Regions from separate parts of the Kitasatospora sp. NPDC002227 genome, predicted to be linked through region 2. Evidence: riboswitches for the same ligand, from Rfam matches in the RefSeq annotation. Region 2 holds a riboswitch; the other holds the start of a gene.
The links. A riboswitch is a leader RNA that binds a small molecule or an ion and turns the genes downstream of it on or off. The one in region 2 is predicted to bind cyclic di-AMP.
Positions count from the first base shown of each region.

Region 1: it holds a riboswitch for cyclic di-AMP, as region 2 does, so the genes downstream of both, ABT095_RS03260 (transglycosylase family protein) here and ABT095_RS34350 (transglycosylase family protein) in region 2, are expected to answer to the same signal.

Region 1 covers NZ_JBEOWY010000002.1:310,644-315,770, reverse strand. The annotation lists gene ABT095_RS03270 (hypothetical protein) at 220-1,188, shown strand; gene ABT095_RS03265 (NAD(P)/FAD-dependent oxidoreductase) at 1,205-2,638, opposite strand; cyclic di-AMP (ydaO/yuaA leader) riboswitch at 2,956-3,137, shown strand; gene ABT095_RS03260 (transglycosylase family protein) at 3,139-3,948, shown strand; gene eno (phosphopyruvate hydratase) at 4,104-5,127, shown strand, end outside.
Region 2 covers NZ_JBEOWY010000062.1:14,344-19,470, reverse strand. The annotation lists gene ABT095_RS34370 (glycoside hydrolase family 13 protein) at 1-504, shown strand, start outside; gene ABT095_RS34365 (LacI family DNA-binding transcriptional regulator) at 506-1,546, shown strand; gene ABT095_RS34360 (DUF7937 domain-containing protein) at 1,649-2,176, shown strand; gene ABT095_RS34355 (hypothetical protein) at 2,173-2,373, opposite strand; gene ABT095_RS34350 (transglycosylase family protein) at 2,474-3,673, opposite strand; cyclic di-AMP (ydaO/yuaA leader) riboswitch at 3,658-3,819, opposite strand; gene ABT095_RS34345 (sirohydrochlorin chelatase family protein) at 4,227-5,123, opposite strand.

The DNA of each region.
Region 1 (5,127 bases), on a different contig from region 2:
CCTGGGCCCGCCAGGCCTCGGGCCCGGTCCGGGAGTCGTCTGACATACCGTCATATCTGTTGTGCCGCAGGCGATTGCGTATGGCAACGAAGTGGTCTTCAATCGGACGGGGAGGGCGAAGGGGGAGGTATGCGCTCAGGGGGCGGGCGGCCGCGCAGGCGGCCGGCTTGGCTGCGCAGGCAGCGGGGGGCCCGGGCGTCCGCCGCGGGGCTCGTTCTCGTGGGCTGCGTCACGCTCGGCCTCACCGCCTACGGCACGGTGGACCAGGGGTTCGGCAACTTCGCGCTCAACATCGGCGTCGAGGGCATGGTCACGCTGACGGCGATCGCCGTCATCGGCCCGCTGGTGCGCAGCAACCAGGAGGGCATCTTCCGCTTCCACCCCAGCCTCAACTACCGCCGGTTCCTGGAGCAGACCGAGCAGGCGCGCCGGCAGGTGCAGATCCTCACGACGTTCACCCCGCTGCTCCAGGAGGGGTACGCCGAGCGCTTCCTGCTGAACGTCCGCAGGCTGCTGCGGTCGCAGGTCCAGGTCGAGGTACTGGTGGCGAACCCGGACTCGCTGACCATGCAGCAGCGGCAGCGGGAGCTGGCGGTGCGGGGCGACGACGTGATGGGCGGCATCCACGAGAACATCCAGACGCTCCACCGGTTCGTCTCCGAGCTGCCCGCCGAGGAGGCCGCCCACCTCTCGGTGCGGATCTACGACGCGAGCGCGTCGGTCATCATGCACCGCTGGGACGACCGCAGCCTGATCTCCTTCCTGCCGACGGACCGCCTGGCGGAGGAGGGCTCGCACCTGGAGATCCCCATGAACTCGCCCATCGGAGCCTTCGTGGAGGCGCGCTACAGCGAGCTGTGGAGCGACGCGGCCACCATCAGCCTGGACGAGTTCATGACCACCAGGCTGACCCTGCTGGGCGACGGCAGGCCGGGCACGCCGCTCGCGGGGCACTACGTGACGGTCGACGGCGCGGTGTTCGTGGCGTCGCCCGGCATCATCGCGGCCCAGGCGCTCCACCGGGAGCGGGCCCTGCAGGTGCACGACGGCTCGGCCGCCTACGACGTGGTGGTGCTGGACCCGGACGACACGGAGAACCACGGGCAGCTGCTGGCCGCCTTCCGGCGCAAGTACGGGAAGATCGACCTGCACACGCTGGTCCGCCTCCATCGGACGGACGAAGGCTGAGCGGGCGCCCGGCGGCTCAGCTCCAGGCGGCGTAGTACCCGGTGAGGGTGGCGCGCAGGCTCTCCGTCAGCTTGGGGACGAACTCCGGGGGCGGCGAGAAGACCGGGTGCAGCGACTCCACGGCCTCGGTGTAGTGGCGGCGCAGCTGCTCCTCGATCCGCACCGGCCACTCCGGCGTCACCCGCCAGCGGGTCTCGTAGCCGGAGGCCATCATCTGGTCGACGCAGCCGTCGACGATCTCGGCCCGGGTGCCGGCGGACAGCGGCGGGCGGACCGGGGTGAACGGTGCGAGTTCCTCGACCAGCGGCCCGCCGCCCTCGACCATGGCGGCCACGTGCTTGGCGAGCAGCGGTGACTGGTGCAGACCGTCCCGGTAGGTGCCGGTCACCAGCCAGAGACCGTCGACCCCGGCCGGGCCGATCAGCGGAAACCCGTCCGCGGGCACCGGCCGGTTGCCGACCTGGATCGCGAGCAGGGAGGCCTCGGGCAGCTTGGAGTAGAGCTGGTCCACGGCGCACTCGAGCAGGAACTGCACGTCCCGCACGGTGCCGTGGCTCCGGGGCTGCTCCACGAGCACATTGGTGGCGCCCACGTAGAGCACGCCGTTGCCGCGCGGCAGGCAGTGGATCCCGCAGGCGAAGGCCCGGTTCGGGCTGCGCAGCACGGAGGAGCTGGTGGTGCCGTCCTTGATGCCGAAGAGGGCGGAGACGCCGTAGCCGCTCACCATGGGCGGGATCCTTCGGCGCACCTCCTCGGCCTCGCCGAGCAGGCTCAGCGACTGCGCCCCGGCGGCGATGACGACCCGGTCGCAGTGCAGCGACCCGCCGTCGGCGAGCCGGACCCCGGTCACCCGGCCGTTCCTGACCTCGGCCCGGACGGCCGCCGCGTCCACCGTGGTGCCGCCGAGCGCGGTGAAGGCGCGGTCCAGTCTGGCCAGCAGGCGGTCGGCGTCGACCCCGTGCTCCCCGGGGACGTACAGGGCACGGAGGGGGCGCGCGAGCTCGTCCGGCGAGAGCCAGTCGAGCTCCTCCGGGTCCACGTGCTCGAACGGCTCGCGGTACTCGCGCAGCGCCGACTCGATGGCGCGGAAGTTCGCGGAGTCGACCTTGGCCGTCCCGATCGAGTTGAGCAGGACCACCGTCCCACGTGCGGTGATCACGCTGTCCTCGGCGCCCGAGGCCGCGCTCAGGTCGGCGTCCCAGCGGCTCCATTCGGACCTGGCGCGGTAGTCGGTGGCGAGTTTGGCCCGGCCGCTCGGCGTGCTGAGCAGGGAGGTGGTGACCTCGCCGAAGCAGCCCAGCATCGCGCCGGCGGCGGCCGAGGCCGCGAAGGGGCGTGAGCGCTCGCCGACCAGGACGACGCGCATCCCGCGCCGCACCAGCTCGAACGCGAGCGAGGTGCCGATGACGCCGTTGCCCACCACGACGATGTCAGGACTGGAACCGTTCACTTGCTCTCCGCGTTGTGAGCCTCCGGCTTGGCCCATCGTAGCCCGCGCCCTGCTGCACCGGTACGGGAGTTGACGATGAGTCAGGAGGTGCGCCCGGGGCTTCGCCGGGCGCGTCGCCGGAGGCGCCGGCCGGAGCTCTGAATACGTATCGAACCGGACATATCCCCACGGTTTGTAGGCAATCCATGACGCCCCGTAATTCCGGTGTGATACAGGCGATATGAGCTTGTGATCTGACGTTCGCTCTGCTTACTCTCCCTGGTGTTCGCAGCTGCGAACCCCGGGGCGCGGGACGCCGAATCCTGCCCGCCGCGCCGCCGGGCACCCGACCTGACCCCGGGCAGGGGCGGAGGACCCAGGTTTGGTGCCGTCCTCCACGGCTTGGGGTGAAGCCGCGTCAGCCGAAACGTTCCGCCATGGAATGCCGAGGCCCAGCGGCCGGGCCACCTCCCGGTCCGAACCCGACAGCTCACTTCGTAGGCGTGCGGAGAGGGAATTTCATGCTGTTCACCGGTTCGGGCCGTCACCGTCGCCGCACCCAGGCCGAGAAGGCCATCGCCGTCGCGGGTGTCGCGGGCGTCGGCCTCGCACTGCCGCTGCTGGCCGCCACCGGCGCCCAGGCCGCCTCCGTCTCGACCTGGGACCGGGTCGCCGACTGCGAGAGCGGCGGTGACTGGAGCATCAACACCGGCAACGGCTTCTACGGCGGCCTGCAGTTCACCTCCAGCACCTGGAAGGCCTACGGCGGCGGCCAGTACGCCGCGCAGGCGAACCAGGCCTCGAAGGGCCAGCAGATCGCCGTCGCCGAGAAGGTGCTCGCCTCCCAGGGCCCCGGCGCCTGGCCGGTCTGCTCGGTCAAGGCCGGGCTGGGCGGGGGTGGTTCGGCCGCCGACGTGGACACCTCCTCGGAAGGCACCTCCACCCGCGCGGCGAAGCCTGCGAAGCCCGCCGAGAGCAAGGCCGCCCCGGGCTTCCCGGGCAAGGCCGGCTACGACGCCGCCACCGGCAAGTACTGGTACCAGAAGGACGGCGGCTGGTACTGGACCAGCCACCAGAGCGTCTACCGGCAGTTCACCGCCCCGGCTCAGCAGCTGAAGGCGCAGCAGGCCGCCAAGGCCCCGGCCCAGGCGCCCGCCAAGCCGGCCTCGCCGAGCCACGGCTACACCGTCCGCAGCGGTGACACCCTGTCGGGCATCGCCCAGGCCCAGCACGTGAACGGCGGCTGGCAGGCGCTGTACGACGCCAACAAGCCGACCGTGGGCGGCAACCCGGACCTCATCATGCCGGGCCAGGTGCTCCGGCTCGGCTGACCCGGCCGGCGCCGTGGCCGCCCGCCCGCCGGTGAACTACCGGTGAGTAGGCGGCCACACGGTGAGACAGGGCCAAGGTCAGCGCGGCTGCGGGGCCGGGTGCGGTTAGGCTCTGGGCGTAAGGACTCCGCCATCGTCCCCATAGGAGATGCCTCGTGCCGTCCATTGATGTCGTCGTAGCCCGCGAGATCCTCGACTCCCGCGGCAACCCCACGGTCGAGGTCGAGGTCGGTCTCGACGACGGCAGCACCGGCCGTGCCGCCGTGCCGTCCGGCGCCTCCACCGGAGCCTTCGAGGCGCTGGAGCTGCGCGACGGTGACAAGAACCGCTACTTCGGCAAGGGCGTCGAGAAGGCCGTCCTGGCCGTCATCGAGCAGATCGGCCCGGAGCTGGTCGGCTACGACGCCACCGAGCAGCGCCTGATCGACCAGGCCATGCTCGACCTGGACGCCACCCCGGACAAGTCCTCGCTCGGTGCCAACGCGATCCTGGGCGTCTCCCTCGCCGTCGCGCACGCCGCCTCCGAGGCCAGCGACCTCCCGCTGTTCCGCTACCTCGGCGGCCCCAACGCCCACGTGCTGCCCGTCCCGATGATGAACATCCTCAACGGTGGTTCGCACGCGGACTCCAACGTGGACATCCAGGAGTTCATGATCGCGCCGATCGGTGCGGAGTCCTTCTCCGAGGCCGTCCGCTGGGGCGTCGAGGTCTACCACACCCTCAAGGGCGTGCTGAAGGACCGCGGCCTCTCCACCGGCCTGGGCGACGAGGGCGGCTTCGCGCCGAACCTCGACTCCAACCGCGAGGCCCTCGACCTCATCACCGAGGCCATCAAGAAGGCCGGCTACACCCCGGGCAAGGACGTCGCGCTCGCCCTGGACGTCGCCGCCTCCGAGTTCTACAAGGACGGCGCGTACCAGTTCGAGGGCAAGGCGCTGTCGGCCTCCGAGCTGATCGACTACTACGCCGACCTGGTCGCCAACTACCCGCTGGTCTCCATCGAGGACCCGCTGAACGAGGAGGACTGGGACGGCTGGAAGGCCATGACCGACCGCCTCGGCGACAAGGTCCAGCTGGTCGGCGACGACCTGTTCGTCACCAACCCGGCCCGCCTGGCCCGCGGCATCGAGACCGGCACCGCCAACTCGATGCTGGTCAAGGTCAACCAGATCGGTTCGC
Region 2 (5,127 bases):
GGCCTGCCGGACGTCACCGACCTGCCCGACGAGGTCCGCCAGGACCCGTCCTTCTTCCGCGCCAGCGGACAGGACGGCTTCCGCGACGGCTGCCGGGTGCCGCTCCCGTGGTCCGGCACCGAGGCCCCGTACGGCTTCGGCCCGGTGGCCGGCGGTCCGTCCTGGCTGCCGCAGCCGGCCGAGTGGGCTTCTTTGAGCGTCGAGAGCCAGACCGGCGACCCGACCTCCACCCTGGAGCTCTACCGCAGCGCGCTGGCCGTGCGCCGGGAGCACCCCGCGCTCGGCGGCGGCACCGAGGTGACCTGGCTGGACGCCCCCGAGGGCGTGCTCGCCTTCCGCCGCGACAGCGCCGAGGGCTCCTTCGTCTGCTACGCCAACACCACCGCCGAGCCGGTCCGGGTGGCCGCTCCCGGCCAGCTGCTGCTGGCCTCCGGGGACGAGCCGGTGGTGGACGGCGGCGAGATCGTTCTGGCATCGGACAGCACCAGCTGGTGGGCGGTCTGACATGGGTGCAATAGGCTCTGGGATCGTGACTACGGCGCGACTCTCGGACATCGCGGCGCAGGCGGGGGTCAGCGAAGCCACCGTCAGCCGCGTCCTCAACGGCAAGGCAGGCGTCTCCGCCACCACACGGCAGTCCGTGCTGGCGGCGCTCGACGTGCTCGGTTACGAGCGCCCGACCCGGCTGCGGCAGCGCAGCGCCGGGCTGATCGGCCTGATCACCCCGGAGCTGAGCAACCCCATCTTCCCCGCCCTGGCCCAGGTCATCGAGCAGGGGCTGAGCCGCCACGGCTACACGCCCGTGCTCTGCACCCAGACCCCGGGCGGCTCCACCGAGGACGAACTGGTGGAGATGCTGGTCGACCGGGGCGTGGCGGGCATCGTCTTCGTCTCCGGTCTGCACGCGGACACCACCGCCGACCACGACCGGTACGCCAAGCTGACCGGCCGTCAGGTGCCGTTCGTGCTGATCAACGGCTACAGCGAGAAGATCTCGGCGCCGTTCATCTCCCCGGACGACCGCTCGGCGATGTGGATGGCCGTGCAGCACCTGCACGAGCTCGGCCACGAGCAGATCGGACTGGCCGTCGGCCAGCGCCGGTACGTGCCGGTGCTGCGCAAGATCGAGGGCTTCACGGCCGCCCTGCGGGAGGTGCTGCACAAGACGCCCGAGGAGGCGGAGGCGCTGGTGCACCACACCCTGTTCAGCGTCGAGGGCGGCCACGCGGCCGCCGGGGCGCTGCTCGACAAGGGCTGCACCGCGATCGTCTGCGGCTCGGACCTGATGGCGCTCGGCGCGATCCGGGCCGTGCGCCAGCGAGGGCTCTCGGTGCCGCAGGACGTCTCGGTGGTCGGCTTCGACGACTCGCCGTTGATAGCGTTCACCGAGCCGCCGCTGACCACCATCCGCCAGCCGGTCGAGGCGATGGCCACGGCTGCGGTGGACGCCCTCCTGGAGGAGGTCGGCGGCAACCCCGGGCAGCGGGCGGAGTTCATGTTCCAGCCCGAGCTGGTGATGCGCGGCTCGACGGGGGCCGCGAAGTAGTCCGTTCCGACGCGGGGCGTCGTGCGGGGGAGTGTCCCCCGGACGGCGCCCCGTTCGGCGTGTCCGGGCTCCCCGGCTCCCGTGCGGGGTGACGATCGGATCATGGAGCCGAGCGGTACGGACGAAGTGGGCGCCCCGAAGGCCGCGGAGCCGGCGGCGCACCGGGACTGGCGCAAGCGGCTGCTGCTCGGCGGCGGGCTGCTGGTGGTCGTGGTGGCCGCGTACTTCGTCCTGGCCGCCACCATCCCGCGCTGGTGGTCCCAGCGGATCGGCGACGCCGTGGACGGGCGGCTCAGCACCGGCCTGGTGCTCGGCCTGTGCCTGGGCGTCAGCTGCACCCTGCTGCCGCTGATGGCCGCCTGGGTCGGCCTCTACCGCCGACGCTCCTGGAAGGTCACGCTGGCCTGGCTGGCGCTGGCCGTGCTGCTCGCCCTGCCGAACCTGTGGACGCTCGGCGTGGTGGTCGGCCGCGGCAGCGGCGCGCACGCGGGCCAGCGGGTGATGGACGTCAACGCGCCCTGGTTCCGCGGCGCGACCCTGGCGGGCGTGATCGTCGCGGTGGTGGCCTTCGCGGGCTTCCTGGTCTTCACGCGCCGCCGGAACGACCGCCCTCGCAAGGACGCGGGTTAGCCCTCCGCGGCGATCTGGTCGTGCTCGGCGGGCTGCCGGGTCTGCTGGGCCTCGCCGGTGCGGGCCTCGGTGCGGCGGCCGCGGGCCAGGAAGTCGCGGATCAGCAGTTCGACGGCGTCCTGCGGGCTGCGGGTGCCCGAGAGCATCATGACCTCGATCGCGAGGTCGGCGTCGAGCGAGACGGTCACCTTGGCCATGGTCATCCCCCTGTGTCGGTGGGATCAGCATGCCCAGGTACCCGGGGACGCCGCAAGGGCCCACCCCCGGCGGGTGGGCCCTTGCGGGTCAGGCGGTGTTTCAGATGCGACCGGCGAAGTCCGGCGCCCAGTTGGCGACGGTCTCGGTCTTCACGCCGGCCCGCGGGTTGGCGGCCTCGACGTACTTGCCGTCACCGACGTACAGGGCGACGTGGTAGACGCCCGAGTTGCTGCCGTTGTTCGACCAGAAGAGCAGGTCGCCCGGCTGCAGGTTGTCCAGCGAGACGCGGTGGGTGGCGTCGGCCTGGTCGGCCGCGACGCGCGGCAGGGAGATGCCGGCCTGGCGGAACGCGGCCTGGGTCAGACCCGAGCAGTCCCAGCCACCGTCGCTGGTGCCGCCGTAGACGTACGCCTGGCCCAGCTTGGACTCGGCGAAGGCGATCGCGGCGGCCATGCTGCCGGTCGCGGCCGGGGCCTGCGCCTCGGCGGCCTTGGCCGGGGCGCCGGAGCGCTTGGCCGAGGTGGTGCGGGTGGTGGCCTTCGGCGCGGCCTGCTGCTGCGGGGCGGCCTGGGCCGGGGCCTGCTGCGGGGTGGCGACGGCGGTGCCCAGGCTCAGGTGCTGGCCGGGGTAGATCATGTCCGGGCCCTCGGTGAGGACGGACTTGTTCAGGTCGTACAGCTTCTCCCAGCCGCCCTGGACGTTGTTCTTCTGGGCGATGGTGGAGAGCCAGTCGCCCTCGGCCACGGTGTACGTACCGGTGCCGGCGGCCGGGGCGGCAGCCTGCTGGCCCCAGTTGTGCTCGCCGCGGTGGCCCCACTTGGAGCCGGAGTCGGCGGTCGGCGCGGCGGCGTCGGAGGACTCGGACTTGGCCGGGGCGCTCGACTTGGCGGAGGTGTCGACCTGCGGGGCGGCGCCGCCGCGGGTCAGGCCGCCCTGGATGGAGCAGACCGGCCAGGCGCCGGGGCCCTGGTCGGCGAGCACCTTCTCGGCGACGGAGATCTGCTGGTCCTTGGTGGCCTGGTTGGCCTGCGCGGCGTAGTCGTGACCGCCGTACGCGGCCCAGGTGCTCGAGGTGAACTGCAGGCCGCCGTAGAAGCCGTTGCCCGTGTTGATGCTCCAGTCGCCGCTGCTCTCGCACTGGGCGACCTTGTCCCAGGTGGAGACGGAGGCGGCCGAGGCGGCACCGGCGGTCAGGCAGGGGATGGTCAGACCGAGGCCGACGACACCGGTGGCGGCGATCAGACGGCGGGCACGCTTGGTCGCGTTGATGGGCAGCATGAAGATGCGTTCCTCTCCCACGCCTGCGAGGTGAGCTGTCGGATTCGGGCTGGAGTTGCCCGGCCGTGCTGAGCACGGCTTCACCCCAAGCCCGGCCGCGGTCCGCTGGACCGCCTCCGGGCGACTTACCTGGTTCCCCCGCCCCTGCCGTGGTGCGTTTCTGCGCTGCCAGCTCGCCCGGCGGCAGGACTCGGCGTCCCGGATGAGCTGGGTCCGTGTGACCACGAACGGGAGGACATTAGGCAGACTTAAGTTGAATCTGCAAACACTGTGACCGCCATCACAGATCATCTTCAAACCATTTACCGGCGCCGGAATCCGGCCAATTCCACGGCGATGGCTCGCATACCGTCAAACCCTGTGCCGCACGGCGGAACTGGCGGTGGCTCAGAATTGTGGACTGACGGCGATTCCGCCGCGGGCGGCAGGTGACACAGTTCGGTCAAGCTGCGGTAAAGCCTGGCCGCCAGGGTCGAAGGTCCTGCCGGGCCGGGGGCCAAGGCCCGCGCCGGGGGCATGACGAACGGCCCGCCGACACGGGGTGTCGACGGGCCGTACGGAGGCGCGGGGAGGGCTACTCGGCGGGCTGGGCCACCGGGCCGGCCACGGGCTCCGGCTGAGGGGCCTCGGCCGGCTCGGCGGGGGCCGGGAGGGCGGCGAGGTAGGTGGAGGCGATCAGCTGGCCGACGGCCTGGTAGGTGCCGATCGGGGCGGCGCTGGGGCAGCCCGTCTCCTCCGCGGCGGTGGCCAGCAGCTCCGGGTCGGCCTCGGGGCCGATCACCAGCGGGGCCAGCGCCGGGCGCTGCGAACCGGTCTGCTGCAGGTGGGCGACGGCGGCCGCCACCGAACCCGGCACGTCCAGCGCCGCGGCCACCACCGGCACCGCGAGGCGCGCGGCCAGCAGCACGCCGGTGATCCCGGCGGCGGCAGCCGCCTCCTCGCCGCCGACCGTGGTCAGCACCACGCCGTCGGCGGCGGTGGTGATGGCGAAGAGCCGGGCCCGGTCGGCCCGGGCCAGCCCGGCCTCGGAGAGGCGGACGTGCACGGCCTCGGCCAGCAGCGGGTGCGGGCCGAGCACGTCGGTGACGACGGCACCGTGCTCGGCGGCGAGCCCGCGCAGCTCGGCCAGGTAGTCGTGCGGGCCCGCCAGCAGCGGGACCAGCACCGGGGCGGGCAGGCCCGCCTCGGCGGCCCGGGCCAGCAGCTCGGCGACGGTGGGGGCGTCCTCGCCCTCGGGGCTCGCCAGGTACCCGGCGGCGGCCTCGATGCCCGGCTGCTCGCCGCGCACGACGGAGAGCAGCTCGTCGACGACGGGGCGGGCCTCGGGCCCGGCCGTGGCGGGGACGGCCAGCACCAGGGCCGGGGCTCCGGTCGGGATCTCGGGACGCTCGGGGCGGCGGTGGCGCCCCCGCGCGCGGGAGCCTGGCGTGCGGACGGGCAGTGGCGCGCCCGGGATGGCTGCGGTGCTCATGGCG